Regions from separate parts of the Caballeronia sp. SL2Y3 genome, predicted to be linked through region 2. Evidence: predicted binding sites of a transcription regulator. Region 2 holds the regulator's gene; each other region holds the start of a gene.
The links. Region 2 encodes LexA, which represses DNA repair genes until DNA is damaged. Its sites were predicted from a motif close to ACTGTATNNNNATACAGT; they were not measured.

Region 1 (10,021 bases), 700 kb from region 2:
GGTTTGCTGTGAATCACGAGCGCCAGTTCGGTGTTGAGCCGCGCCGAGCGGGGATCGAGATTCATCGATCCGATCACGAGGATACTCCGATCGATCACATACGCCTTCGCATGCAGACTCGCGCGCGACGAGGAGCCGAAGAGGCCGGGCGGCGGGCGGCCTTCGCCTTCGGGCTGAAGCGGCTTGAATTCGTACAGTTCGACGCCGTTTTGCAGAAGCGGCATGCGATACGGCGCATAGCCCGCCTGAACCGCGACGGCATCCGTGGCGGCGAGCGAGTTCGTCAGCACCGCGACGCGCACGTGGCGGCGCGTCAGGTCGGCCAGCGCCTTCACGCCCACGTCGTGCGGCACGAAGTACGGCGACAGAATGAGGAACTCGCTCTGCGCGTTCTTCATCAGCTCGGCGAGCCGCGTCATCGGAGGGCTTTGGTAGTCGTCGCTCGGATGCTCGATTTTCGAGGGCGAATCCGCTTCGAACTCGGTCGGCGCCCAGACGAGGCCCATCTCGCCGCGTGAAATCTGCTGGGCGAGCGGTGTCGCGTTGAGCGGCTTGGCGTTCAGCGGGTCCGCTTGCTCGCGCCAGTGCTTGCGCAGATCCTCGCGCGTCTTGTCGAGTTCGGACGCATCGAACTTCTGCTTGTTCAGCACGCGCAGCGGGTAGGAGAGCGTGCTGTTCCAGTAATCGTCGAAGCTCGCGGAGACTTTGTGCACGACCGGGCCGGCCGTGAACATGTCGAGGTCGCGGAATTGCAGCGTGGGACTCGCGTTGAAGTATTCGTCGCCGAGATTCCGGCCGCCGACGATCGCGATCTGGTTATCCGCGATCATCGCCTTGTTGTGCATGCGGCGCGTGAAGTGGTTCAGGTTCGTGAAGAAGTTCTGCGTGCGCTCGGCGAAACTGCGCTGCGCGCTGCCGTACGGATTGAACACGCGTATCTCGATGTTCTCGTGCGAGTTCAGCGCCGCCATGATGCGGTCGATGTCCTTGAAGTTCAGGTCGTCGACCAGCATGCGCACGCGCACGCCGCGATCCGCCGCGTAGAGCGCCGCGCCCAGCAGCAGCTTGCCGGTGTTGTCCTCTTCGGCGATGTAGTACTGCATGTCGAGCGTCTTCGTCGCGGCGCGAGCCAGCGCGACGCGCGCCTGAAGCGCGTCCGATCCGGTCGGCAGAAGACGCACGGCCGATTCGTCCGGATGCTGCTTTTCGAGCGGCGCGAGCGCCGTTTGCAGCGGCGTCGGCTCCGTCGCGGGCAGCGCGTGCGTCACCGGACGATCGAACGCGGTGGCGGGCGGGCGCGTCGCGCATCCGGCGCAGAGCGCGGCGATGACCGCCATGACCGCGATGCGGCGCGTGCGGCTGACCCATCTTGTTGTTCTTGTCGCGACCGATGTGTTGTTCCGAACGCGCGCGACTTCCCATCCAGCTTGGTGGATTCCCCGGATTTCCGACACTTCGCTTCCTCTTTTTTGTTTATCTCGATTCGGCTGCTTCCGTGCGACCGCTTACAGCAACAGCAGCTTCGCGACGCAGCAAGAAGCGTTCTCGCCGCTGCAGCATCTCTAGAAGGTTCCAAAGACATTGGCGGGTAGCCCGGAAGTGAACAATTCGACGCGGAGGTATCCGGGGGACGCAGGTGAGGGGCGAAGAGAGCCTTCTCAAGTTTTCGGAGTCACCTGAGGTCATTGACCGAAGGGTACGCGCTGAAGCGTTGCGTGCCGCCCATCCACGTAGTTGCACGCTGGAGGCGCTATCGGATTAGGCGCCCGACTGCATCAGATGTCTGCTCGCCGGTTGGTTCTCCGCACCATTCGCCGGTGCCCGCTTCGGTCACTCAATCGAATGTCTCAAGTTCAATCCAAAGTGGATCCTTGCTCAACGCGAGCTGATCTCGGATCGCTTTCATGCGGGAAGTGTATTCGCGCTTTGGGTTATAAATGTAACCCGACACGTCTTTGCTCTTCTCTACTAAACCCTTCGATACAAGCATTGATAAGATTTTATCAATCAGCTTCTTATCGAAGTTTTGGCCGAAGCCACCTTTGTAAAGCGAATTTTCCTTTCGGCCACCGCCTCGTTGAAAGAAAATTTTGTGAACGATTGCGAGGAATAGCTTCTGTGCAGGTGGCAACCGGCTAGCCTTGATTCTAGAAGCGTTTGAAATATTGTCGGCACTATACAACTTGCAATCTTCGACCCAGTCCGGCAGCGCTGAGGCAGACGAAAGGCCGGTCGCTCGAACAATTTCTGTTTTTCTGATCGTCACTAAGGAATTGGCATCCACGAGGCAGTTGTCGAACGATGCCAGTTCGATGATACAGTCGGAGAATGCAATGTTTGAGAATGACCGAAACCCAAACGCTAGAAGGCATATATCAGCCCCAACAATCTGAGTTCCAGAAAAATCTAGCGGCTCGCCTCCCAATAGAAGCAAGGCCGCCGCGAGCTCACCTATAACTTGTGAATTCCGTGCTCCTCCTTGTCGGTGAACGAACGCAAGGACTTCCAATTCGAAATCGTAGGTGTCAATCCATTGAGCCAAGAAATAAAGCCCCAATGGTTCAAGCACTTGACTATAAGATTCATCAAGTACCTCGTGATTCTTATTAAGGACATCTTCTACGATGCATTCTGCGAACAGCAATTGAACGATGTAGGGGTCAACGAACTGCCTATCCGGAGACTCGGGTTCGATCCGTCCCAACGTACAGAGACGCGAAAGCATCAATTGTCCAGACTCGTCAGGTGCGTATCCCGTAGCCAATTCATATGCATGGTCCACGTCTTTGGGAGTGAGGCGTCCGAGATTTCGGCTACTCTTTCTGGTGAGGCGAGCGAGGTTGCCCAGAACGGTACGGACGGTGGAAGCTTCTATCGAGGTATGCATTTTCGCTTCGCGAACGCACACGGTATCTATGAATTGCCCCCAGAAACCGATTTCGCCTGCCTCTGACTTCAGAATTTCTTCAGCATCCTTTCGCTCGACCGTCGCGAGAATCTGAAACATTAGTGGCTTTTTCGGAAGCCACTTCGGTGCTCTGGCGCTCAGTCCGAGCGCCCTCAGGTAAGCGTCTGCTTCCGACTCCCCAAACTCTTCAGGGCATCGAACTATAGAATGCTCATTGTTGCGCAATGTGAGTCCAAGCGCATCTAAGAGTTCGGCGTCGTCATTAAAATAATGTGGCCGCCCAGTAATGATTGCCCCGCCGGCAGATAGCGATAGCAAGTCGCGCACACCGCTAAGTGCATGTTTGCGAATAGAGGCTCGTCGGTCCTCGCTATTTCCAAAGGTCTGTGTGCCGACTTCGTCAAAGCCATCGAGAAGCAGTAATATTCCGCCGGCGCGTAACAACTGCATCACGCGATCGACAGAATTCGAAAGACCCAGCCTTTGGAAGTGGCCCGCAATTATCTCGACGCCAGAAAGCGCGCCCCAATGTTCTCGCAGATTGATCGCAAGTGGATAGGCCGAAGCGCTTCGGAAGTTTTGTGCAAGTATTCTGAACGATTCGCGCACGCAACGGCTTTTCCCCGTTCCATATTCCCCCAACAGGACAAGGCGATTCTTCCTCGATAGCTTTTCACAAATATCTTGGACAGTGAGGGGCTTCGATTCCCCCGCCATGGAATACGTCACTGGAATGTATTCGTTCGAATCTGGCTGTCCAGTAATTGGATCGATTGCGCTGCCAAAAGTACTATTCAAACGAGCCGACTCGTAAGCGGGAAAGTCAAACGCCTGCTGAGCAAACGTCTTCGCAGACATGACCTGGATCTTGTGGGGTTTGCCAACGTCGACCATGCCTGGCGTAGGTTCCGACGCGAGAATGATATAGCCACGGGCAACAACAGATTGCGCCGCTTGACTGAACTTCACCGGCGCGATCTTGGCCACGTCCGTTCGGATCTTATCAAGGCTATGTTCTTCGGTGATCTCGAGGAGCACAATCTCGTCGTCTCCTATCCGTGCGACGCCGTCAAAATTCACCCCGTCGATTCGGTCGGGTACTACCGGTCTTTGCCAAACTATTTGGGCTAGGCTTCGAACATAGTGTTCAAGCGATCGCCAAGACTTATCCATTTTGAGCAACCTTTTTTTGTTTTCTCGATGCGCAGGTCGATGATCGGTCGAGACTAGGCGAACTACCCCTTGCTCTTCACGAGTCTAACATTGTCGGGCGACCAGTTCGTCGTTCCTGAGGCATTTGGCGGACCTATGCGTCCGTGCACCGCTTTTTTATTTCGGCAGTTCGACAAGGTGCCTTGCCCCATGCGTGAGCCGTTAGGCAGGGTGGAAGTAGAAGTGCGGCCCAGAGGGGACGTCACCGTGAACGGCCGGAAGAATCTCTCACCAACAACTCGGAAGAGCCGAAAAAAAAGCCCGCTCGGCAGAGCGGGCTATAACCCCTGTTACTGGAAGTCTCAAGGAGGAGACGGGTTCATGCTAACAACGCGCGCCACGAGCACCAACCAAGCATTCTTGCTTTGCATATGCGTGACACGTTGAACTCGTCAGGCGACGCTTTTCGAAGCAGCATCGACGCTTTCGTCGGCACGCGCGACGCCGGTTTCCACCAGCCGCCTGCTGATGCGATGAAAGCGCAGCGTCATCAACACGGCGACGCTCGCCAGTCCCGCGGCGAGCCCCCACCACAAGCCTTTTGCGCCCAGCTCGAAGTGAAACGCGAGCACATAGCCCGTCGGAAAGCCGACGCCCCAGTAGCCGAACGCGGCGGCGAGCATCGGCACGCGCGTGTCTTTCAGGCCGCGCAGGCAGCCCGAGCCGACCGTCTGCATGCCGTCGACGATCTGGAACACCGCCGCGACGCTCAACAGCGATGCGGCAAGCGCGACGGTCCGCGCATTGGCGGGATCGTCGAGATGCAGATACAGGCCGACGATCGCGCGCGGCGCGGTAATGAGCACGAGCCCCGAACACATCATGAAGCCGACGCCGAGCGCCAGCGCGACGAAGCCCGCGTGACGCGCCGCGACCGGCACGCCCGCGCCGGCCCAGTAGCCGACGCGCACGTTCGCGGCCTGCCCGATGGCAAGCGGCACCATGAATGCCGCCGACGCCACGTTGAGCGCGATCTGATGCGCGGCGAGCGGCGCTTCGCCGAGCAGGCCGACCATCATGCCGGTCGCGAGAAAGAGCGTCGATTCGACGCCATACGTGATGGCGACCGGCCAGCCGATGCCGAAGAGTTCGCCCATGAGCGGCAGATGCGGCCGCGCGGCGGCGACGAAATGGCGGTAGCGCGGGCGCAGATGCAGCAGCCCGACGAGCGCGAAGGCCGTCAGCCAGACGGTGATCGCGGTGGCCGCGGCCGAGCCGAGAAAGCCTTCGCGCGGCAGGCCGTACGCGCCGTGGATCAGCCCGTAGTTCAGAAAGCCGTTGACGAACACGCCGCCGATGGACACCCACAGCAGGCGCTTCGCCGCGCCGATGGCCGGCAGGAACGCGCGCATCATGCCGATGCCGATCAGGCTGCCCGGCGTGCCCCAGCGCAGCACCGCGCAGTATTCGCCGACGTTGTGCGCGAGCGTCGCGGGCTCGTGGAACGCGAGCAAAATCGGCTCGGCATACGACAGCAGCACGAACGCCGGCACGGCGAGCAGCACTGACAAGACGAGCCCCGTCCAGTAGATGCCGGGCACGCGGTGTTCCGCATCCGCGCCGCGCGCATGGGCGACGGCCACGCTCACCGACGTCAGTACGCCTTGCAGCAGCGTCACCACGACGAAGAACATGTTGGCGCCCAGACCGCCGGCCGCTAGCGCGTCCGGCCCGAGCGAGCCGAGCAGAATCGTGTCGGTGACGCCCATCGCCATTTGCGACAGTTGCGCGATGGCGAGCGGCGCGGCGAGGCGCGCGGTATCGACGGCATGGCGAGACAGACTCACGTGTCCCGAATGCGCGCGGGTCGCGCGGCTGGTGTGCGATTGCATGATCGAGAGAAAGAAGCGACAAAGGCGCGCGGACGCGTCCGTGTCGTGCGCTGAAACCGGAACGAAAGACGCCTAGCTTATTGCCTCGCGCGCGGCATGTCGATGACGCGCTCCGTTATGGCCGCCTTTTCGCAATCGGCCGGCGCATGGGCGCAAGCGGTATCAGTCGGGCGCGCGCACGCGGATCTTCTGGCCGTCGAGCATCACGACCTGACCCGCGCGGATCTTGCAGGTCTTGCGCAGTTCCACTTTGCCGTCGACGGTGACATCGCCCATCGCGACGCGCGCCTTCGCCGAGCCGCCGCTATCGGCAAGGCCCATGAGCTTGAGCAGGTTATGGAGTTCGACGTAGTCGCCCGTGAGGGTGAATTGAAGCTGCGGCATGGCGGGCGTTCGGATGCAGAAAGGCTTCGATGATAAACCAGCGCGGGATATCTTTCGGGCATAGGGCATGCTCATACACGATCGACCGTTCGGTTCGCCGCTTTAAGCAGATGTAGCGAAGTGAAACCGCCGGTAACAATGACCCGTTTCGCGAAACTCGCGCGTCGTCCGGCCGGTCTGTACGTTTGATCGATGCAGCTTCGGTCATCTTCTAAACGACAAGTCGCGTCATCGCGCTCGCAGTTGTCGAACGCGTTTGGCGGACATACCCAGAGAGGACAAGCTCATGACTAAGGCTCGAATTCTAATGATCGGCGCCGCTTTTGCCGCGATGGCTGCCACCGGCGCACAGGCGCAAACCGCCCAGCCGGCCGATTCCGCTGCCGGTCAGGCGCCGATGCAGGCCCAGCAGCAAGTGTCGCCGCCGCCGCAGAACGTGGTCGCGCCGGCATCGCCCGATCCGCTCGTGCAGAAGCGCAACGCCGACGCTGAGGCCAACGCCGAATATCGCGCGTCCAAGAAGGCGTCGAAGGCAGAGATGAAGGCTGCCGACAAACAGGCCAAGCAGCAGTACAAGGAGCAGGTCCGCAACGCGAAGATCAACCGCAAGGCCGACAAGGCCGCCGCGAAGGACGACCTCAACGCCGCGACCGACCGCACGCCGAAGGATGAAGGCGAGCAGCACTGATCGCGCAGAACGCCGCGAAGCCTCGGTGTCTCCGGCTTCGCGGCGGGAACACAAAGACCACTAACGACCACACGGAGGACGCCATGAATCGACGCACCCATACCTTGCTGGCTGCGCTCATCGCGGGCGCACTGACGAGCGTGAGCGCGGCACCGGCTTTCGCCCAAACGACGAGCGACGCGCCGACCCACGCCGACAAGAAGGCCGCGAAGAAGCAGGCCGAAGCCGACAAGGAATCCGCCGTCGCGCAGGCGAAGGCGGACAAGAAGAAGACCGAAGCGCAGTCGGAGGCGAACGAAGCCGCTGCGAAAGCGAACCTGAAGGACGCCAAGAAGGCGGACTGAGAGGCCGACTGAGCCGTTTCTGGCAAGCCGCGGCCCGTCGCAGGAAAGACGTGCCGCGGCAAAGACTTGCGTGCGCGGGTTGTATGGATATACAGTGTGCGTCACTTCTTTCGACGCCCGCTTTTCTCTGTGCTGACCCTTCCGGACGACACCGCCACCGCCGACGCCTCCTCGGAGAACGTTGCCGCCTACCTCGCCAAGCTCAACGATGCGCAGCGCCGGGCGGTCGAATTCGGCGTCGACGCGCCGGGGCGCTGCGGCGGTCCGTTGCTTGTGATTGCGGGCGCGGGCTCGGGCAAGACCAACACGCTCGCGCACCGCGTCGCCCATCTGCTGGTGAAGGGCGCGGATCCGCATCGCATTTTGCTGCTGACGTTTTCGCGCCGGGCGGCGCTCGAAATGACGCGGCGCGTGACGCGCATCGCGACGAGCGCGCTCGGCACGAAGAGCGCCATCGCGCAGGGGCTCACGTGGTCCGGCACGTTCCACGGCATCGGCGCGCGGCTGCTGCGCGATTACGCCGATCTCGTCGGCCTGGCGCCGTCGTTCACCATCAACGACCGCGAAGACTCCGCCGACCTGATGAACCTCGTGCGCCACGAGCTCGGGCTCTCGTCGAAAGAGAAACGCTTTCCCGCCAAATCCACATGTTTTGCCATCTATTCGCGCGTCGTCAACACGGGCGCGTCGCTCGCCACCGTGCTGGACCAGGCGTATCCGTGGTGCCGCGAGTGGGAAGCGGACCTGAAGCGCCTCTTCGCCGCGTACGTGAGCGCGAAGCAGGCGCAAAGCGTCCTCGACTACGACGACCTGCTGCTCTACTGGTCGCACCTCGCCGCCGAGCCGAGCATCGCGGCCGACTTGTCGAGCCGCTTCGACCACGTGCTCGTCGACGAATATCAGGACACCAACCGCCTGCAAGCCACCATCCTGCTCGCAATGAAACCGGACGGACGCGGCCTGACCGTCGTGGGCGACGACGCGCAGTCCATCTATTCGTTTCGCGGCGCGACGGTGCGCAATATTCTCGACTTCCCGCAGCACTTCGACCCGCCCGCCGCGACCGTCACGCTCGACCGCAACTATCGGTCGACGCAGCCGATTCTCGAAGCGTCGAACGCCGTGATCGGGCTTGCCACCGAGCGCTATACGAAGGATCTGTGGACCGACAAGGCATCGGCGCAAAGGCCGCGCGTCGTCTCCGTCGCGGACGAAGCCGATCAGGCGCGCTACGTCGTCGAGAAAGTGCTGGAGGCGCGCGAGGCCGGCATGAAGCTCAAGTCGCAGGCGGTGCTGTTCCGCGCGGCGCATCACAGCGCGACGCTCGAAATCGAGCTCACGCGGCGCAACATTCCGTTCGTGAAGTTCGGCGGCCTCAAGTTTCTGGATTCCGTGCACGTGAAAGACGTGCTCGCGGTGCTGCGCTGGGCCGAGAATCCGCGTGATCGCGTCGCGGGCTTTCGCGTCGCGCAACTGCTGCCGGGCATCGGGCCGGCGATCGCCGGGCGCCTGCTGGATAGCGTCGCGCAGGCCGAGCGCGCGCCGACTGCGATCGCGGCGTTCGGCGCGCCCGCGCGGGCGAGCGAAGACTGGCCGCGCTTCGTCGCGCTGATGGGCAAGCTGTGCGGGCGCGAATCGCCGTGGCCCGCCGAATTCGAGATGATCCGCCGCTGGTACGAGCCGCACCTCGAACGCAATCACGAAGACGCGGCTATCCGCATCGGCGACGTGTTGCAGATGGAAAGCATCGCGTCCACGTACCCGACGCGCGAGCGTTTCTTGACCGAACTCACGCTCGATCCGCCCGACGCGACGAGCGACGAGTCCGGCGTGCCGCTCATCGACGAGGACTATCTGATTCTCTCGACCATCCACTCGGCGAAAGGGCAGGAGTGGCGCAACGTGTTCGTGCTGAACGGCGTGGACGGCTGCATTCCGTCCGATATGGGCACGGGCAGCGACGAGGAAATCGACGAAGAGCGCCGCCTGCTGTATGTGGCGATGACGCGGGCGAAGGAAGATCTGCACATCGTCACGCCGCAGCGTTTTTACGTGCACAACCAGACGAATCTGGGCGATCGCCACGTGTGGGCGCAGCGCACGCGTTTCATCCCGCCGCAGCTGATGCAGCACTTCGAGGCAGGCGCATGGCCGCCGGTGCCGGTCGCGGCCGCGCCGACGGCGGCGGGGCTCGCCGCAGCGGCGAAAGCGAAGATCGATATCGCCGCGCGGCTGAAGGGAATGTGGGAGTAGGGCGTCGCTCGTTCAGCGCGGGGCGCGTGAAGCGCTCGGCACGCGCGGCGCGCTTCCGAAAATGCTGCGCAGCCACGCCGCGAAGCGCGTGAAGCCGTCGTAGGGTTCGTCGACGAACAGCTCCGGCCGCATCGAGCGCAGATACTCCAGCAGTTGCTGCGCTTCCTGTTTCTGGATCGATCCGTAGAAGATGCCGAGCCGCAGCAGCGCGCGCAGCTCGCCGAGCTTTTCGCGCGCAGTCGAGCCGACGTTCGTTTCGACCGCGATCTTCGCATCGAACACGCGCTGGCGCAGCGAATCGGCGAGCCGCCAGGCGGGCGTCTGCATCTTCTGTTCGACTTCGCGGATATCCACCGCCGCCGACTTGATCTGCGAGGCGAGCACGTCCACCTGCGAGGCG
Region 2 (10,021 bases):
GTGCAAAAGGCCAATTCCGGCCACCCCGGCACGCCGATGGCGCTCGCCCCCGTCGCGTTCCATCTCTGGCAATACCATCTGCGCTACGACCCCGACGCGCCGCTCTGGCCGAACCGCGACCGCTTCGTGCTGTCGGTCGGGCACGCGTCGATGCTGCTGTATTCGCTGCTGCACCTCGCGGGCGTCAAGGAAGTGGACGAAAGCGGCAAGCCGACCGGCAAGCCGGCCGTGTCGCTCGACGATATCAAGCAGTTCCGCCAGCTCGACAGCAAGACGCCCGGCCACCCTGAATTTCGCATGACCACCGGCGTCGAGACCACGACCGGGCCCCTCGGCCAGGGCTTGGGCAACAGCGTCGGCATGGCGATGGCCGCGCGCTGGAAGGAAGCGCACTTCAACAAGTCGGGCGCGCCGCTCTTCGATTACCGCGTCTACGCGCTATGCGGCGACGGCGACATGATGGAAGGCATCTCGCACGAGGCCGCATCGATCGCCGGGCATCTGAAGCTGTCCAACCTCATCTGGATCTACGACAGCAACCGCGTCACGATCGAAGGCCACACCGACCTCGCATACAGCGACGACGTGGAATCGCGCTTTCGCGGCTACAACTGGAACACGCTGCACGTCGACGACGCCAACGACGCCAACGCGCTCGAAGCCGCGCTCAAGGAAGCCAAGGCGTCGACCGACAAGCCGACGCTGATCGTCGTGAAGAGCATCATCGGCTGGGGCGCGCCGAACAAGCAGGACACGGCGGCGGCGCACGGCGAGGCGCTCGGCGACGAGGAAATCAAGCTCGCGAAGAAGTTCTACGGCTGGCCGGAAGACGCGCAGTTCCTCGTGCCCGACGGCGTCATGCAGCACTTCGCCGAAGGCATGGGCGCGCGCGGCAAGGCGGCGCATGCCGAGTGGAAGCAGCGCTTCGACGATTACGAGAAGCAGGACCCGGATCTGGCGAAACAGCTCTGGCAGATGCTCGAATCCAAGCTGCCCGACGACTGGGACGCCGACATCCCCACGTTCGAGGCGGACGCGAAGGGCATGGCGACGCGCGAATCGTCGGGCAAGGTGCTCAACGCCATCGCGAAGCGCATTCCGTGGATGATCGGCGGCGCGGCGGACCTCGCGCCATCGACCAAGACGAATCTCAAGTTCGAAGGCGCAGGCAGTTTCGAGCATGACAACTACGCCGGGCGCAATCTGCACTTCGGCATTCGCGAGCACGGCATGGGCTCGGTCGCCAACGGGCTCGCGCTCTCGAACATGCGGCCGTTCGCGTCCACGTTCCTGATTTTCAGCGACTACATGAAGCCGCCCATCCGCCTCTCCGCGATCATGGAAGTGCCGGTGATCTACGTGTTCACGCACGATTCCATCGGCGTGGGCGAGGACGGTCCGACGCATCAGCCGATCGAGCAGCTGGCTTCGCTGCGCGGCGTGCCGGGACTCTGCACGCTGCGTCCGGCCGATGCAAACGAAGTGAGCGAGGCGTGGCGCGTGGCGCTGTCGTTCTCGAAGGAGCCGTCGTGCATCGTCGTCACGCGCCAGCCGCTGCCGACGTTCGACCGCACCAAGTTCGGATCGGCTGAAGGCGTGCGGCGCGGAGCCTACGTGCTCGCGGATGCCGAAGGCGGCAAGAAGCCGGAAGTGCTGCTGCTCGCGACCGGCAGCGAAGTCTCGCTGTGCGTCGAGGCATGGGAGAAGCTCACGAGCGAGGGAATCGCGGCGCGCGTCGTGTCCATGCCGTCGTGGGACATCTTCGAAAAGCAGGACGACGAATACAAGGACTCGGTGCTGCCGCCCGATGTGCATGCGCGCGTGGCCGTCGAACAGGCCGCGACGCTCGGCTGGGACCGCTACGTGGGGCGCTTCGGCGCGACCATCGTGATGCACACGTTCGGCGCGTCGGCGCCGCTGAAGGCGCTGAAGACGAAGTTCGGCTTCACGCTCGAAGGCGTCTACGAAGCGGCGAAGAAGCAGATCGAGCGCGTCAAATCGGCCGGGGAGTGATCGACATGCAGATCGGCATCGTAGGGCTAGGGCGCATGGGCGGCAACATCGGCCGCCGCCTGATGCGCGACGGACACGAATGCGTCGTGTACGACCACAATCCGCAAGCCACCGACGCGCTCGCGAGCGAAGGCGCGACCGGCGCGAAGGATCTGGGCGAACTCGTGGCGAAGCTCGCCGCGCCGCGCGTCATCTGGCTGATGCTGCCTGCCGGCAAGATCACCGAAGACACGCTTTCGGATCTGCACAAAATCCTGCAAGCGGACGATGTGGTGATCGACGGCGGCAACAGCTTCTACAAGGACGACATTCGCCGCGCCGCGCAGTTCAGGGAGCAGGGCGTGCATTATGTCGATGTCGGCACCTCGGGCGGCATCTGGGGACTGGAGCGCGGCTACTGCATGATGATCGGCGGCGACGAGGCCGTCGTGAGCCGGCTCGATCCGATCTTCGCGACGCTCGCGCCGGGACGCGGCGACATTCCCGCGACGCCGGGCCGCGAAGGACGCGATCCGCGCGTCGAGAACGGCTACATGTATTGCGGGCCGGTCGGGTCGGGGCATTTCGTGAAGATGGTGCACAACGGCATCGAGTACGGGTTGATGCAGGCGTATGCGGAAGGCTTCCACATTCTGAAGCACAAGGAATCGACGGACCTTCCGGAGAACGAGCGCTATTCGCTCGACCTCGCGGATATCGCGGAAGTGTGGCGGCGCGGCAGCGTCGTGTCGTCGTGGCTGCTGGATCTGACGGCGGGCGCGCTCGCGAGCGACGGCGGGCTCGAACACTTCTCGACCATCGTGGCGGACAGCGGCGAAGGGCGCTGGACGATCGAGGCGGCCATCGAGGAAGCCGTGCCCGCGCAAGTGCTCTCGGCGGCGCTGTACACGCGCTTCCGCTCGCGCGACGCCGATCTGTTCCCCGAGCGGATGCTATCCGCAATGCGCTTCGGCTTCGGCGGCCACAAGGAGTTTCCGGCGAAGTGACGCGCTGAGTGTCGGGTTAGACGGCGATGAACCGCGACGGTCCATCGCCGTTTTTCATTTCATCATGCGACGCCGGAACAGCCACGCACAGACGAAGAACGGCAGCACGGCATAAGCGGCCAGCACGCCCGCGTGCAGCGCGAAACCGTCGAGCGGGCGGCCGAGCATCGCGGGCCGAATCAGTTCGACGGCGTGCACGAGCGGCAGCGCCTGCGTCACATGCTGCGCGAGCGCGGGCAGTTGCGCGACCGGAAAGAAGACGCCGGAGAGCAGGAGCATCGGCGTGAGCGCGAGCGTCTGATAGAACATGAAGAAGTCGTAGCTCGGCGCGATGGCGGTGACGATCATCGCGGTGCTCGCGAAGGCCAGCCCGGTCAACACGATGACCGGCAGCGCGAGCAGCATCGACGGAAAACTCGCGTAGCCGAGCGCGCCCGCGACCAGCATGATCGCGACGCCCGAGAGCACCGACTTGCTCGCGGCCCAGACCACTTCGCCGAGCACGATATCGCCGAGCGTGAGCGGCGTGTGCATGATCGCTTCCCACGTGCGCTGCACGTGCATGCGGGAGAAGCCGGAGTACATCGCTTCGAAGCTCGCGGACATCATCACGCTGGAGGCCACCGTGCCCGCGGCGAGAAACGCGATATACGACACGCCCTCGACGTGGCCGACCATCAGCCCGAGACCGAGCCCGAGGCCGAACAGATAGATCATCGGGTCGGCGAGGTTGCCGATCATCGAGGCGACCGCGAGCTTCTTCCAGACGAGATAATTGCGCCGCCAGACCGACATCCAGTGCGTGGCGTTCGCGGGCAGCGCGTTCGTCAACGGCGCGGCGTCGCGCGGGTGCGTCTCGCTGGGCTTTTTGCTTGCGACGCGCGGCTGATCGAAGGTTTCCATCGCGATTAATCCACCATTTCGCGGCCGGTCAGCCGCAAGAAAACGTCTTCCAGATTCGCCGGTCGATGCAGATAACGCACGCCCTCGCGCCCCTTGACGCGCGCATGCACGGCTTGCGGATCGTCGACGTAGCAAAAGAGCGTCTCGCCGCTCACTTCCATGCGCTCGACGAGCGGTTGCAGTTCGGCGGCCAGCGCCTGCGGGTCCGGGCCGTAAATCTCGATCACGTCCGAGCCGATCACCGATGCGATCAGGTCGCGCGGACGGCCTTCGGCAATCTTCCGGCCTTCCTCGATCACGCAGACGCGGTCGCACAGGCGCTCGGCTTCTTCCATGAAATGCGTCGTGAGCAGCATGGTCTTGCCGCGCGCGAGCAGCGAGCGCAGACGCTCCCAGATCAAATGGCGCGCCTGCGGGTCGAGACCGGTCGTCGGTTCGTCCATGATCAGCACGTCGGGATCGTTGACGAGCGCGCGCGCCAGGGTCAGCCGCCGCTTCATGCCGCCGGACAATTCGCCGACGCGCGCATCGGCCTTATTTTCGAGCCGCGCGAATTCGAGCAGCGACGGCACGAGCGCGTCCATGCGCGCGCCCGCGATGCCGTAGTAGCGGCCGAAGACGACGAGGTTCTCGCGTACGCTGAAGTCGGGATCGAGATTGTCGAACTGCGGCACGACGCCGACGCGTTCGCGGGCGAAACGAGCGCGCGACGGCACCGGTTCGCCGACGAGCCGAATGTTTCCGTGATCGGGCGACGTCATGCCGAGCAGCATCCTGAGCGTCGTCGTCTTGCCCGCGCCGTTGGGACCGAGCAAGCCGAAGCATTCGCCGGGGCGCACGTCGAACGACAGGCCGTCGACGACGTTCTTCGCGCCGTAGCTTTTGATGACTTCGCTGAATTCGATGGCGGGCGCGCCGGCCGATTCGGGGGCGTGCTCGCGCGTGGTGCGCTGTGTCATGCGTTTCCTGCCGGGGAAAGTTCAGCGAGCTAGTGTAATCGAACGCACCGGCGCGGCGCTTGCGCGGGCAGAAGCGGTGCGCCGGGCGAATCGTGCGAGCATGCCGGAAGCCGCGGAGCCTTGTGCGACGGGCTTTAACGCAATCTGGCACGCGGCCAGCTAGTCTTCGCTCAACGTGGCGCGTGTTCGGCGCGCTCATGCCTGAAGTTAGCGTTTTCCATCGTTGCCACGTCTGGCGCGGCACAGGATCATGAAGTTACGCCGCAGTCAATCCGCGATGCGGCAGGGAGGCATCATGACAAGCTACAGAAAGATTCTGCTGTGCTACGACGGTTCCAGAGAGGGCCGCAAGGCGCTGCGACAGGGCGCGAATCTCGCGCTCGACCTCAACGCGGAAACGCACGTGCTCGCGGTGGTCGACATGCGGTCGAGCATTGCGCAGAGCGCCGGATTGCTGACCGATATGGCCTGCGGGCGCTTCGAAGAAGCGGCGCGCGATATTCTGCAGGAAGGCGTCGAGTGGCTGCGCGAGCGCGGCTTGTCAGCGCAGGGGCATTTCGCGTTCGGCCATCCGATCGACGAAATCGCCGCGCTGGCCGACAGCCTAAAGGTCGATCTCGTCGTCGTCGGGCACCGCTGCCGGAGCGGGCTGGCACGTTGGTGGATGGGCGCGGGGAACACGCCTTTGCTCGATCGCGTGTCGTGCAGCATTCTGGTTGCCGTCTGTCAGGCAGGCGAATCGGCGGAAGCGGAAGATGCCGCTGCGTATGCCGCGAAGCCGGCGAAGGCCGAAGCGGGCGCGTGAGCGTGGATGGTTGGAGAAGGCGCGTCAGCCGTTGAGGTCGACGGCGACGAGCTTCCAGGACACGAGGCCGCTGCGGTGAAAGATGGCGGAATAACGGGCATCGCCTGCGCCGTGCTGGTACGTCACGACGAACGTGTTGATGCCGCGATAGCCGGCCGTCGTCTGCGGCGGTTGCGGAGCCGGCTCGGACGCACTCACGGAAGCGCTTGCAGGCGCGGACGCATTGGCATCGGCCTGGCCCGCCGCAGGCGGACGTTCGCCGGGATTGCCGCGCGGCGGTATGCCGTTCAGGATGGCGGCGACTCCGTCCGGCGTCGCATACGAATCCACGAGCGGGCCGACCAGCGCCGCGCCGATCATCGCGCCGATGATGGCGAGCGGGTTGCCGCTCTTCTGCACATCGATGCGCCGCGTGAGCAGCGCGGCGATCTGGTCCTTCAAGCTCGCGCGCAACGCCGGGAAATCGACGTATTCGTTGACCGTTTGGGCGTCTCGCGCGTCGGCTGCGCGCTTGACGCGGTCCAGCACGATATACGGCGACGCGTAGACGAAGCCGAGCGCCGCGACGAGCAATACGGCGGCGAGCGTGGCGACAACGAAACGAGCGGCGCGGGACATGCGACGGCGAAGCCTTCAGCAAAGGTCAATGCAGAATGGACCACGCCGACGCACGACAAATTCCCCGACCCGCCGCCAGTTCACGCCACCGTTCCGCCCGTGAGACCGGCGCGCTCCTCGTCGATGCAGCGGTCGATCATGCGCGACACTTCGCTGATCTTGCCGACCAGGATCAGCCGCGACTCGCTTCGATAGACGCGTACGGGAGCACTCCGCGGCGGCTCCGCGTGGACCGTCTGCGTCAGCGACACGCGCGCGAACGCTGGCTGGCGAGACGGCAGCGCGGGCATGGAGTCGAAGAGATCCGGCGCAGCCTTGGCCCGCGAAGGCGCTGCGGCGCCGCAAGGAATCAACGCACGCAGATGACGCAGACGGCCGAACTGGCGAAAGGGCAGCAAACGGGCAAAACGTTCCATCATGACTCTCCAGACGATAGGACGCACCCCGGCGTGCCGCGAGCGGCTGCCGTCCGTGCTTGATGTAATCGAAACGCGCCGCGTCGTGCGTGGCGTGAAAAGGCGCACAGCGACGCTTGAAAGCGCGCTGCCGCCGCTGACTAGAACTCGCCCGAGCGGATCAGGCCCACTGCAATGCCTTCCAGCGCGAAGTCTCCGCTGCCGGACCGCACGAAAATGTTCTCGTAGTCCGGGTTCTCCGCGATGAGCTCGACGCCGTCCGGGCGGCGCTTCCAACGCTTCACCGTGACGTCGTCGCCGAGCCGCGCAACGACGATTTGTCCGTCCTTCGCCTCGGTGCGTTTTTGAACGGCGAGCAGGTCGCCGTCCAGGATGCCGGCGTCGCGCATCGACAAGCCGCGCACTTTCAGCAGGTAGTCGGGCTTGCTCGAGAACAGCGCGGGATCGCACGCGTAATGCTGCGAAATATGCTCCTGCGCGAGGATGGGACTGCCCGCCGCCACGCGGCCCACGAGCGGCAGCGAGAGCTGCATGATGCTCGCGTGCGGCAAGGTGAACTGGTGCGGAACGTCTTCTGAACGGCCTGCGTCGCCAATCAGCCGGATGCCGCGCGACGAACCCGCCGCCAGTTCGATGACGCCCTTGCGCGCCAGTGCCCGCAGATGCTCTTCCGCAGAGTTCGCGGAGCTAAAGCCGAGCTCCGCCGCAATCTCCGCGCGCGTCGGCGGGAAACCTGTGCGCTCGATTGCGCGCTGGAGCAGTTCGAAGACCTGCTGCTGACGCGCGGTAAGTTTTGAGGTTCTGGTCACTGGCTCGGGCCTCTCGTGCACTGTATGGATCAACAGATGACTGTATTTTTATACAGTATTCCGCGCTTTTCAAGCATTACTTTAAGTTCCGCGCGAAACCGCAACACGGGCCGACGTGCGACCCCACACGAGCGCGCTCCTCAGGCTTTAGCAGGTTTGGATATAAAAGACTGAAAAACGATTATTTCTGTTCATATAGGCCCGCCGATAGACTGATTCCGTCAATTGGATAAGACGGAGAACGGGGAATGCAAAGCACGAAAGCGGGATTGGGGACCAAAGCACGCAAAGCGTTGACCGCGCTCGCGCTGACGGCGGCGGGCATCGGCGCGATTGTCGCGACGAGCACGCAAGCACACGCGCAGACGTCGTTTTTGAACGTGTCGTACGACCCGACACGCGAGCTGTATCAGGACTTCAATCAGGCATTCGCCAAGAAGTGGAAGGCCGAAACCGGCGAGACCGTCACGTTCAAGCAGTCGCACGGCGGCTCCGGCGGACAGGCGCGCGCGGTCATCGACGGCCTGCAGGCGGACGTCGTGACGCTCGCGCTCGCCTACGACATCGACGCGCTCGCGGGCAAGGGACTCGTGGCCGCCGACTGGCAGAAGCGGCTGCCGGATAACGCCTCGCCGTACACGTCGACGATCGTATTCCTCGTGCGCAAGGGCAACCCGAAGCACATCAAGGACTGGGACGACCTCACGAAGCCGGGCGTCTCCATCGTCACGCCGAACCCGAAAACATCGGGCGGGGCGCGCTGGAACTATCTCGCCGCGTGGGCCTACGCGCAGCACAAGCCCGGCGGCAACGAACAAACCGCGAAGGACTTCGTCGCGAAGCTGTACAAGAACGCGGGCGTGCTCGACTCCGGCGCGCGCGGCGCCACGACGAGCTTCGTGCAACGCGGTCAGGGCGACGTGCTGATCGCGTGGGAAAACGAGGCGTTTCTGTCGCTGAAGGAGTTCGGTCCGGACAAGTTCGAGATCGTGGTGCCTTCAGTGAGCATTCTGGCCGAGCCGCCGGTCGCGGTGGTCGACAAGGTCGTCGACAAGCACGGCACGCGCAAGCTCGCCGAGGCGTATCTGAAGTATCTGTACAGCGACGAAGGTCAGCAGATCGCCGCGCGCAACTTCTATCGTCCGCGCTCGGACAAGGTGCCGGCCGACCTCACGAAGCAGTTCCCGAAGATCAAGCTCTACACCATCGACGACACGTTCGGCGGCTGGACCAAGGCGCAGAAGACGCATTTCGCCGATGGCGGCGTGTTCGACTCGATCTATCAACCGCAATAAGAGCCGCAGTAAGAGCCGCAATAAGCGCCGCAATAAGCGCAAAACGTAAGCAAACCGAAGCGGCGCGCCATGACGCCGCCGGTCACACAAGCATTCGATGACACGCGCTCCCCGGCGCACTGGAACAGGACCAAAGCAAGGATGACGACTTTCACTTTGCGCAAGCCGAGCGCGCTGCCAGGCTTCGGCCTGACGCTCGGCATCACGCTCGCGTATCTGAGCCTCGTGGTGTTGATACCGCTCGCCGCCACGTTCGCGAAGACGGCGACGCTCGACTGGGCGCAGTTCGTCCGCGCGGTGACATCGCCGCGCGTGCTGGCGTCGTATCGGCTAACTTTCAGCGCGGCGCTCGGCGGCGCGCTCATCAACGCGGTGTTCGGCTTTCTCGTCGCGTGGGTGCTCGTGCGCTATACCTTTCCGATGAAGCGCATCGTGGACGCCATCGTCGATTTGCCGTTCGCGTTGCCGACTTCTGTGGCGGGCATCTCGCTCGCGGCCGTGTATGCGGGCAACGGCTGGATCGGGCAGTATCTCGCGCCGCTCGGTGTGAAGGTCGCGTTCACGCCGCTCGGCGTGCTGGTGGCGCTGACGTTCATCGGCTTGCCGTTCGTCGTGCGCACGGTGCAGCCGGTGCTCGAAGACTTCGAGCGCGAGCAGGAAGAAGCCGCCGCGTGCCTCGGCGCGACGCGCTGGCTGACGTTTCGCCGCGTCGTGCTGCCGTCGCTCTTTCCGGCGCTTCTTACCGGCTTTGCGCTGGCATTCGCGCGCGCGCTCGGCGAATACGGCTCGGTGATTTTCATCGCGGGCAACGTGCCGATGAAGTCGGAAATCACGTCGCTTCTCATCATCACGAAGCTCGAACAGTATGACTATGCGGGCGCCACTGCGCTCGCCGTCGTCATGCTGTGCGTGTCGTTCCTGATGCTGCTCCTCATCAACACGCTGCAATGGTTCCTGCAACGGCGCACGAGCCGCACGGGCGCTGTTCCTGCGCACGCGGTATCGGCGCAAGGGAGCCACGCATGAGCACATCCGACACGAAAGCCATCGCGATGAACACCGCTGCGCCGCGCGATGCGCGCACGCTCGATCCCGTCACCGAACCGCGCGCGGTGCGCTGGCTGCTCACCGGCATCGCGCTCCTGTTCCTCGCGCTCTTTCTCGTGGTGCCGCTCGTCGCGGTGTTCGCGCAAGCGTTCGCGAAGGGCATCGACTAT
Region 3 (10,021 bases), 800 kb from region 2:
CGCATAACTTTTACGAACGCCACGGCGGCAAGACGATCGTGATCGCGCGTTTCGTGCCTGTCGTGCGCACCTTCGCGCCGTTCGTGGCGGGGGCGTCCGCGATGAACGCGACGCGCTTTCAGCTTTTCAACATCTTGGGCGCGGCCATCTGGGTGCTGCTTCTCGTGCTGCTCGGCTACTTCTTCGGGAATATCCCGTTCATCCGGCAGTATCTGAACGTGATCGTGCTGGTCGGCATTGGCGCTGCCATCGTGCCGATTGCGTTGGGCGCTCTGTGGAAGATGAGCCGTCGCGGCTCGAAGGTGTGAGCACAGCGTGAGGGAATTCGGCCGGGCCGGCGCTTCGCGTGGCGCGAAGCAACCCGGCCCGACATGCCGATGCGCCCTTACGCGCGCCCTTAGGTGCGCCCTTAGGCGCGCCGGAACAGGCGGATGATGAAAAGCAGCACCACTGCGCCGATCACTGCCGTCAGCAGCGAACCGAGCAAGCCGCCGCCGAGCGAAATGCCGATTGCGCCGAAGAGCCAGTTGCCGAGCACGCCGCCCACGATGCCGACGAGAATGTCCACGAACACGCCGAAGCCCGTACCGTTCATGATGAGGCCGGCGAGCCAGCCGGCGATGCCGCCGATGATGAGGCTGACGATGATTCCATGATGCAGAATTTGCATGCGCTAGTACTCCGGAAAGATGAGGAAAATGCAGGACTGCAGGAGGCTCCCGCTTTCGAGCGCAGTGAATGTAGCCCAAAGCGCGGTGCCAAAAGCGCGCAATGTGTCAAGGATTGTGGATTGTCTGTCCGGCTTGGGGCGTGTGAAGCGGCGGCGTGCTGCGACGTCAACGCGCGGGCGGGCAGAATCGTGAAAAATTTAGAATCCCGAAGGATCAGGCGAAGTTTCGCCTAAAGTGTCTCGTCGACTGACCTGAGGAACTGGATTCTGTAATGTTTTATGCTGTCGCAATTTCGTCCGAACCGAAGGCGAAATGCACTGGCGGGCGCGGATCGCGGCTTGCGGTCATATCGGTTTGCGCGCTGGCGCTTTCGCTGTTGCCCGGCTGCGGCATCGTCGGATGTGTCGGTACTTCGGTGTATGGCGTCGGCTTGACCGTGTGTTAGCGCGGCGGCCGGCGGCGGGAAATTCAAGAGCGTTGCACTAGATCAAGACAAGAGCATGGGAAAGTTGGAGTCGATGCACACAGTTGTCATGGGACCGCGCACTCGGGCGGTCATCGCGAGTTTCGGGCTCGCCGCATCCGTCGCGGCGGGTCTTGCCGGATGCACGTCGACGCCGCGCACGCCTGCGCCCATCGTCGACAATTCGATGTCCCCGCCGCCGCCTGTCGCCGTAAGCGCGCCGGTCAGCACGGCGCCCGTTCCGGTCGCGCCGGCGGCGTCGGCATCCGCGCCGGTCGAGGCGGGTTTCTATCGCGTGAAGCCGGGCGACACGCTCTACGGCATCTCGCGTCAGTACAAGCAGAAGCCCGCCGACCTCGCTGCGTGGAACAACCTGCCGGAGAGCAAGCAGGTCAACGTCGGGCAGGTGTTGCGCGTCGTGCCGCCGGGGGCGTCGATGTCGACGGCGGGTGCGGCTGCGGGTTCTTCTTCGTCTTCGTCTTCGTCTTCGAAAAACCTGCCGCCGCTACTGCCGACGCCGGGGAAGCAGACGGCTGAGAAATCGAGCGAGAAAGCTGCCGAGAAGCCCGCTGCGACGGCGTCCGCGGGCAAGGGCACCTTCGTCTGGCCGGTGAAGGGCGAGATCGTGCGCGGCTTCGGGGCGAGCGGGAGCAAGGGAATCGACATTGCCGGCAAGGTCGGCGAGCCCGTGAAGGCGGCGGCGCCAGGCAAGGTCGTGTATGCGGGAAGCGGCTTGCGGTCGTACGGGCGCATGATCATCGTCCGGCATAGCAACGACTATCTGACCGCTTACGCGTACAACGACAAGCTCCTCGTGCGCGAAGGCGATACGGTCAAACAGGGCGCGACGATCGCTGATATGGGAACGGGCCCGAGCGGGTCGCCGGTGCTGCATTTCGAAATCAGAAAGGCGGGCGCCGCCGTCGATCCCGTGCCGCTGCTCGGCGCGGGCAGTTGAGTCGAAGGAGCCGTATGAAAAGAATCATGTGCGCGGCGCTCGTCGCGGCGTCGTTGCTCGCGGGCTGCGATCAGCAACAGAGCGGGGAAGCGATGAACAAACTCAGCTCGTTTTTCAACTCGGTGAAGCCGGACGTGCTGCTGCTGAAAGACCTCAAGCCCGGCGTCACGAACGAAGCGCAGATTCGCAAGCAGATGGGCGAGCCGGAAACCGAGCGCACCTACACGGACGGCTCGAAGCGCCTCGAATATCCGCGCGGCCCGGCGGGCACAAACACCTACATGGTGGATCTCGATCCGGATGGCCTGCTCGTCTCGGTCACGCAGGTGCTGACTGCCGAGAACATCGCTAAAGTGCGGCCGGGCATGACGCAGGACGAAGTGCGGCGGCTCCTAGGCAAGCCGACGACGGTCGCCGAATACCGGCTGAAGCAAGAGCGCGTGTGGAGCTGGCATTGGCTGGAAGACGGCGTGAATCGCGACGCCATGTTCAATGCGCATTTCGGGCCGGACGGCACGGTGGTCACGACATCGCGTTCGGAGGCGGAGGGCGGCGGACGGCATTGACGACGTGGCGTCGGCAGGGGCGAAGGCGTTGAGGCGATGAGCGAAAAATATATCGGCAAGAGACAGCGCGCATTGATGGACGAAGCGTTGCGATACCGCGAGCGCGCATCCGCGGAAGGGAACGACGACGCGTTCGTCCGCTGGGAATGCACGCGCGGGCATCACTGGGACGACGCGCTGGATGCGTCGCAGAACGTGCGCTGCATGAACTGCGCGACGCAGCGGCGCGAGGCCGAAATCGCTCGGGCGCGGGCGATCGCGGAAGCTCGCGGCGGCGCGCTCGTGCCGTCGTGTCAGACGGGTGCCGCGTCGTCGCTGACTTGGCAATGCGCGTTCGGGCACGTCTGGCAAGCGGATGCCGATGCGGCCCAGCGTCGCTGGTGCGACGAGTGCGCCCGCACCATCTTCGCTCGGTACCGCTGAGCGCACGGCTCGCGAAAAAGAAAAAGCCGGCGATTGCCGGCTTTTAACTTCGTTGTCGGGGCGATGGCTGGTTCACTTCTTCGCCTGCTACTCGCCGGGACGTTGGCAAAGACCTGCGCCAGACATCACGCCCATTCTTTACCCACGGCTCGGTCGAGTGCCGCCCGTCTTCTTGGTCTCTCGTTGCGCTGAAACATCCCCCGTGCGCAAACAGAGTATCGCGCCGGGCGAATTGTCTGAATGTACGGTGACTAACATTTCGTGCCAGATCAGGTTGGCGATGGCGGGGGCAGCCGCGGACGGGGAGTCAGACGACAAAAAAGCCGCTGTCCTTGCGGAACAGCGGCTTTTTCTTGAAGCTGGTGGCGAATCAGGGACTCGAACCCCGGACCTGCGGATTATGATTCCGTCGCTCTAACCGACTGAGCTAATTCGCCGAAAGAAGCCGAGATTATGGCGGCGGTTGAAACGCCTGTCAACCCCTGCCGCGAGTTTTTCCTGAAACGGCGGCAGGCCCGGCAGAACGCAACGCATCAATCCTCGTGATACACGTTCGACTTGGGCGTGTCCTTCACGAACAACATGCCGATCACGAACGTCGCGAGCGCAATCACCACCGGATACCACAGCCCGGAGTAGATGTCGCCGCGCGCCGCCACGATCGCGAAGGCCGTCGCGGGCAGGAAGCCGCCGAACCAGCCATTGCCGATGTGATACGGCAGCGACATCGACGTATAGCGAATCCGCGCCGGGAACATCTCGACGAGCATCGCGGCGATCGGGCCATACACCATCGTCACGAAGATCACGAGGATGGTCAGAATCACGATCGCCATCGGCCAGTTGATGAGCGCCGGATCGGCCTTCGCCGGATAACCCGCGCTCTTCAGCGTGCCGGCGAGCGTCTTGTCGAACGCCGCGCCTTGCGCCTTGGCGTCGGCGGCCTTGCCGTCGTACGTGTTCACGACCGTCTCGCCGACCTTGATCTGCGCCAGCGTGCCGGCAGGCGCGGCCACGTTCTGATAGTTCAGGCCGGCCTTCGACAGCGCGCTCTTCGCAATGTCGCACGAGGACGTGAACTTCGACGTTCCCACCGGATTGAACTGGAACGAGCACTCGTCCGGATTGGCGATCACGGAGATCGGCGACTTCTGCGTCGCGGCTTCGAGCGTCGGGTTCGTGTAGTGCGCGAGCGCCTTGAAGAGCGGGAAGAAGGTCAGCGCCGCGATCAGGCAGCCCGCCATGATGATCGGCTTGCGCCCGATGCGATCCGACAGCGAACCGAAGAACACGAAGAACGGCGTGCCGATGAGCAGCGCGATGGCCACCATGATGTTCGCGCTCGTGCCGTCCACCTTCAGCGTCTGCGTGAGGAAGAAGAGCGAGTAGAACTGGCCCGTGTACCACACGACCGCCTGGCCCGCCGTCAGGCCGAAGAGCGCGAGCAGCACGATCTTCAGGTTCTTCCATTCGCCGAACGCTTCCGTGAGCGGCGCCTTCGAGGTCTTGCCCTCGGACTTGATGCGCTCGAACACCGGCGACTCGTGCAGTTTCATGCGAATCCAGACCGACACGGCGAGCAGCAGGATCGACACGAGGAAGGGCACGCGCCACGCCCACGCGCCGAACTGCTCTTCGCCCGTCGCCGTGCGCACGGCCAGAATCACGATCAGCGAGATGAAGAGGCCGAGCGTCGCGGTTGTCTGAATCCACGCGGTCCACGCGCCGCGCTTGTTGGCGGGCGCGTGTTCGGCCACGTACGTCGCGGCACCGCCGTATTCGCCGCCGAGCGCGAGCCCTTGCAACAGCCGCATCGCGATGAAGATGATCGGCGCGGCGATACCGATGGTCGCGTAGCCGGGCAAAAAGCCGATCAGGAACGTCGAGAGACCCATGATGACGATGGTCACCAGGAACGTGTACTTGCGGCCGACCATGTCGCCGAGCCGCCCGAACACGATCGCGCCGAACGGACGCACCGCGAAGCCCGCCGCGAAGCCGAGCAAGGTGAAGATGAAGCCGGCCGTCGGGTTGACGCCCGAGAAGAACGTCTTGCTGATGTAGATCGCGAGCGAGCCCGCGAGATAAAAGTCGTACCACTCGAACACGGTGCCGAGCGACGAGGCGAAGATGACCTTCCGCTCCTCGTTCGTCATCGGCGCGTGCGAAATGCGCCCTTCGACCGTTGCCATGAATCGTCTCCTTAGGTTTTCCGTCTATCCCGATTCCATCGGGCCGCAAGCGCGGCGCCGGTGCAAGGATTATTGGAACGAAAACTTACGGCGTTCTGACTCGGTCTATGCAGGCTCTTGGTGGGGCCGGAACTACGAAGTTCTGCTAACTCGTCGATAAAGCGCTCAGTTCGGCAAACAAACCGCGCACATCGCGCTGAATCATCGACGCGCTGGCGAATAAGCGCTCAGGGTTTGTCCCGGGCAGGATAAACCCGCTGCAAGCTGACGCGTACCAGCGTCCCGGCAAGCCTCGGCGCTTCCTGATAGACGTGATCCTCGATGGCGAGCGTGCCGCCGTGAATCGTCGCGATCTCCTTGACGATGGCAAGGCCGAGGCCGCTGCCATCGCCTTCGCGGCCGAGGATGCGATAGAACCGCTCGACGACGCGCTCGCGTTCGGCCGGCGGAATGCCGAGGCCGGTGTCTTCCACTTCGAGATGCACGAGATCGACATTCGTCTCGTCGGCCCGCACGCGCACCGTGATGCGCCCGCCGGTCGGCGTGTAGCGGATTGCGTTGTCGATCAGATTGGAGAGCATCTCGCGCAACATCACCGCGTTGCCTTCCACTTCGACCGGATACGGCGGCTCCTCGTAGCCGATGTCCATGCGCTTTGCGAGCGCCGCCTGCACCCAGTCGCGCACGGCGAGGCGCGCGAGATCCGTCAACTCGACGTGCGAGAAAATCTGCCCGTTCGCGCGATTCTCGGCGCGGGCAAGTGCGAGCAGTTGCGTGACGAGCCGCGCGGCGTGTTCCGAGCTGGTCGCAATCTGTTCGAGCGAACGCTGCACTTCGTTCGACACGTCCTGCCGCAGCGCCAGTTCGGCTTGCATGCGCAGGCCGGCGAGCGGCGTTTTCATTTGATGCGCGGCATCGGCGATGAAGCGCTTCTGGAACTCCATGTTCTGTTCGAGCCGCGTGAGCAGATCGTTGAACGACGCGACGAGCGGCGCGATTTCCGGCGGCGCGCGGCCGGCTTCGAGCGGCGAGAGATCGTCGGGGCGGCGCGCGCGGATATTCGATTGCAGCGCATGCAGAGGCGCGAGCCCGCGCGACAGCCCGAACCAGACGAGCACGATGGCGAGCGGCAAGATCACGAACTGCGGCAGGATCACGCCCTTGATGATGTCGTTGGCGAGCTGGCTTCGCTTGTCGAGCGTTTCGGCCACTTGCACGAGCACCGGCTGCGCGTTCGGGGCGTCGAGTGCGCGAAGGTCGACGGTCGTATAGGCGACGCGAATATCGTTGCCGCGCAGCACGTCGTCCCGAAACTCGACGATGCCTGGCTGCGGCCGGTCGTCTTCATGCGGCAAGGGCATGTCGCGGTCGCCGCCGACCAGTTCTCCGCGCGTGCCGAGCACCTGAAAGAACACGCTGTCGACGTTGTCGGCGCGCAGAAAATCACGCGTCGCGTCGGGCAGCCGGAGTTCCGCGACGCCGTTGACCGGCTGAATCTGACGCGCGATGACATAGGCATCCGCTTCGAGCGCGCGGTCGAACGGCCCGTTCGCGATGGACTTCGCGACCAGATAGGTGACCGCAATGCTCATCGGCCAGAGCAGAAGAAGCGGCGCGAGCATCCAGTCGAGAATTTCGCCGAAGAGCGAGCGCGGATGCGTCGCGCTGTCCGGTTCCAGTTCGTCCGGCGGAGCGAAGGGATTGGCGTAGCGCGCGTCGCGCAGCGCGTCGGAGTCGGCGGTGGCTGCGTTGGCCGCGTTTGCCGACGAGGGAGGCGTGCGCGCCGGCTCGTCTGCGCGTTCGCTGGAAACAGGCGAGGCCATGCGTGGCCCGGCTTAGTGACTCGGCGGCATCGGCGCGCTTGCCGACGCGCCGTTCGACGCTTTTTCGAGCGTGTAGCCGAGTCCGCGCACGGTGATGATGCGCGCGCCGCTCGGCTCGATCTTCTTGCGCAGCCGGTGGACGTAGACCTCGATCGCGTTGTTGCTGACTTCTTCGCCCCATTCGCACAGGTGATTGACGAGCTGTTCCTTCGACACCAGCCGCCCGGTCCGCTGCAGCAGCACTTCGAGCACGCCCAGCTCGCGCGCCGACAAGTCGATCACCTGATCGCCGATATGCGCGATGCGTCCCACCTGATCGAACGACAGCGAACCGTGCTTGACGACCGTCGGCCCGCCGCCCGCGCCGCGCCGCGTGAGCGCGCGCACCCGCGCCTCCAGCTCGTTGAGCGCGAAGGGCTTCGCCATATAGTCGTCCGCGCCGAGATCGAGGCCCTTCACGCGTTCGTCGACGCTGTCGGCCGCGGTCAGGATCAGCACGGGCATCTGCGAATTGCGCGCGCGCAGCCGGCGCAGCACTTCGAGACCGGGCATGAGCGGCAGCCCGAGATCGAGGATCAGCAGGTCGAACGGTTGAAGCGTCAGCGCGGTGTCCGCCTCGACGCCATGCTTCACATGGTCGACGGCGTATCCCGATTGGCGGAGTGATCGGACGAGGCCGTCCGCGAGTATGCTGTCGTCTTCGGCAATGAGGATTCGCATCGTCTGTGCGCCTGATGCGCGGTTGCGCATTGCCGGCACCGCATTTCGCCCGGCGCGGCGGTCTCCAGGGTGTTGTGCGGTTTTTGCGCGGTTCGGGCGACGTGGAAAAAAGCCACGCCGTCGCAATCGGGCTTGCAAAAACTACTGTTTTTTTATACAGTGTCTGCATCTGTGCGAAAAGCGGGGTGAAAGTATGCGGAATCCGCATTAGAGCCCGCGCGCACAAGCCTCAGACGCCGTTCATCATAGCAAAGGACGATTCATGGAAGAAAGCAAGAAAGGCCCGGCTGGCATGACTGCGGAAAAGAGCAAGGCCCTCGCTGCCGCCCTCTCGCAGATCGAAAAGCAATTCGGCAAAGGGTCGATCATGCGGCTCGGCGCGGGTGAGGCGGTCGAAGACATTCAGGTCGTGTCCACCGGCTCGCTCGGACTGGATATCGCGCTCGGCGTGGGCGGCCTGCCGCGCGGCCGCGTCGTCGAGATCTACGGTCCGGAATCGTCGGGTAAGACCACGCTCACGCTGCAGGTGATCGCCGAAATGCAGAAGATCGGCGGCACGGCGGCATTCATCGACGCGGAACACGCGCTCGACGTGCAATACGCGCAAAAGCTCGGCGTGAACGTGCAGGAACTGCTGATCTCGCAGCCCGACACGGGCGAGCAGGCGCTGGAAATCGCGGACGCGCTGGTGCGCTCGGGTTCCATCGACATGATCGTCATCGACTCCGTCGCGGCGCTCGTGCCGAAGGCGGAAATCGAAGGCGAAATGGGCGACTCGCTGCCGGGTCTGCAAGCTCGCCTGATGTCGCAGGCGCTGCGCAAGCTCACCGGAACCATCAAGCGCACGAACTGCCTCGTGATCTTCATCAACCAGATCCGCATGAAGATCGGCGTGATGTTCGGCAACCCGGAAACCACCACGGGCGGCAACGCGCTGAAGTTTTATTCGTCGGTGCGTCTGGACATTCGCCGTATCGGTTCCATCAAGAAGAACGACGAAGTGATAGGCAACGAAACGCGCGTCAAGGTGGTGAAGAACAAGGTGTCGCCACCGTTCCGCGAAGCCATCTTCGACATTCTGTACGGCGAAGGCATTTCGCGTCAGGGCGAAATCATCGACCTGGGCGTGCAGGCCAAACTCGTCGACAAGGCGGGCGCGTGGTACAGCTATAACGGCGATCGCATCGGTCAGGGCAAGGACAACGCGCGAGAATTCCTGCGCGAGAACCCGGACATCGCGCGCGAGATCGAGAACAAGATTCGCGAATCGCTGGGTGTGGCGGCGCTGGCGGACGGTGTCACCGCGGGCGCAGCAGTAGCGGACGACGAATAAGCGTCGCGCCGCACGGTCGATGTTCAAGCGCCGGTTCGGATCGAAGGCTGGCAGCGCCGAATTTCGGCGGGGCCGTGCGGGCCGGTCTGACGGCGCGGGTGAGTCGGGCGACGATGCTGCGTTCGAGTCGTCTGCGCGCAGCGGCGGTGAGTCGGCCGATCACGCTTATGGCATAGACCGCTACGAGCGCAGCAGCGAGCGGCGCGCGGCATCCAGCAAATCGCGCTGGTCGACCCGAAGTACGACGTCACGCGCCGGCGCGAAGCCATTCGCGTCGGCGCGTGGTGTTTCTGATACGGCGCAAGGGCTCATGAATGAACCCGACCGGCCAATCCCAACAGAAACATTCGCGGTGGCCGAGTCGCCGCGCTCGGTGGCCAAGTCGTCAAAGACTGCGAGCCCGAAGAGAGATGCGAATCCCGACGCGCCAGCAAGCGCCGCGCATGAGCCGTTGGCGGCGCAAGAGCCTGATCGCGCCGCGCGTCTAGCGCAGGCGCGCTCGCTTCTCGCTAAGGCCACGACGCAACCGGTCCAAAAATTTGACGGGCCGCCTAAGCCGCCGAAAGAAGCGCGCTTACCGGACGACAGCGCAGATCCTTTTTCGAATCGCTTCGAAGACGCCGATCCGTTCGAGCCATTCGAGCAGTGCGCGCCCGAACCACCATCAGACCCGACATACAGCCGCTCGACCGAACGACCGCGCAAGGCACCGGACGCGAACAACCCAAGACGACCGCAACGCTCACTCAAAGGCCGCGCATTGGCCTACCTTTCGCGCCGCGAATACAGTCGCGCGGAGCTGTCGCGCAAACTGCGTCCGTACGTGCAGGAAGCCGACTCGCTCGAAAACACGCTCGACAGCCTGGAACGCG

Region 1: a site for LexA is predicted at 7,447-7,464, ahead of LDZ26_RS09175 (ATP-dependent helicase). Genes of this name have one in related genera too.
Region 3: a site for LexA is predicted at 7,960-7,977, ahead of recA (recombinase RecA). Genes of this name have one in related genera too.

Annotation. Positions count from the first base shown of each region.
Region 1 covers NZ_CP084260.1:1,938,999-1,949,019, reverse strand. Annotated here, with positions in the region: gene LDZ26_RS09210 (phospholipase D family protein) at 1-1,337, opposite strand, end outside; gene LDZ26_RS09205 (hypothetical protein) at 1,327-1,566, shown strand; gene LDZ26_RS09200 (hypothetical protein) at 1,835-3,988, opposite strand; gene LDZ26_RS09195 (MATE family efflux transporter) at 4,513-5,952, opposite strand; gene LDZ26_RS09190 (RNA-binding S4 domain-containing protein) at 6,115-6,336, opposite strand; gene LDZ26_RS09185 (hypothetical protein) at 6,623-7,024, shown strand; gene LDZ26_RS09180 (hypothetical protein) at 7,108-7,368, shown strand; gene LDZ26_RS09175 (ATP-dependent helicase) at 7,498-9,621, shown strand; gene LDZ26_RS09170 (DUF4088 family protein) at 9,634-10,021, opposite strand, start outside.
Region 2 covers NZ_CP084260.1:1,234,016-1,244,036, forward strand. Annotated here, with positions in the region: gene tkt (transketolase) at 1-2,013, shown strand, start outside; gene gnd (phosphogluconate dehydrogenase (NAD(+)-dependent, decarboxylating)) at 1,998-2,999, shown strand; gene LDZ26_RS05850 (ABC transporter permease) at 3,054-3,902, opposite strand; gene nodI (nodulation factor ABC transporter ATP-binding protein NodI) at 3,908-4,861, opposite strand; gene LDZ26_RS05860 (universal stress protein) at 5,157-5,666, shown strand; gene LDZ26_RS05865 (DUF2939 domain-containing protein) at 5,691-6,284, opposite strand; gene LDZ26_RS05870 (hypothetical protein) at 6,365-6,700, opposite strand; gene lexA (transcriptional repressor LexA) at 6,841-7,509, opposite strand; gene LDZ26_RS05880 (sulfate ABC transporter substrate-binding protein) at 7,758-8,804, shown strand; gene cysT (sulfate ABC transporter permease subunit CysT) at 8,946-9,830, shown strand; gene cysW (sulfate ABC transporter permease subunit CysW) at 9,827-10,021, shown strand, end outside.
Region 3 covers NZ_CP084260.1:434,817-444,837, forward strand. Annotated here, with positions in the region: gene LDZ26_RS02085 (VTT domain-containing protein) at 1-308, shown strand, start outside; gene LDZ26_RS02090 (GlsB/YeaQ/YmgE family stress response membrane protein) at 410-661, opposite strand; gene LDZ26_RS02095 (peptidoglycan DD-metalloendopeptidase family protein) at 1,205-2,092, shown strand; gene bamE (outer membrane protein assembly factor BamE) at 2,107-2,658, shown strand; gene LDZ26_RS02105 (hypothetical protein) at 2,695-3,081, shown strand; tRNA gene LDZ26_RS02110 (tRNA-Met) at 3,442-3,518, opposite strand; gene LDZ26_RS02115 (MFS transporter) at 3,615-5,273, opposite strand; gene LDZ26_RS02120 (sensor histidine kinase) at 5,501-7,096, opposite strand; gene LDZ26_RS02125 (response regulator) at 7,109-7,816, opposite strand; gene recA (recombinase RecA) at 8,079-9,149, shown strand; gene recX (recombination regulator RecX) at 9,169-10,021, shown strand, end outside.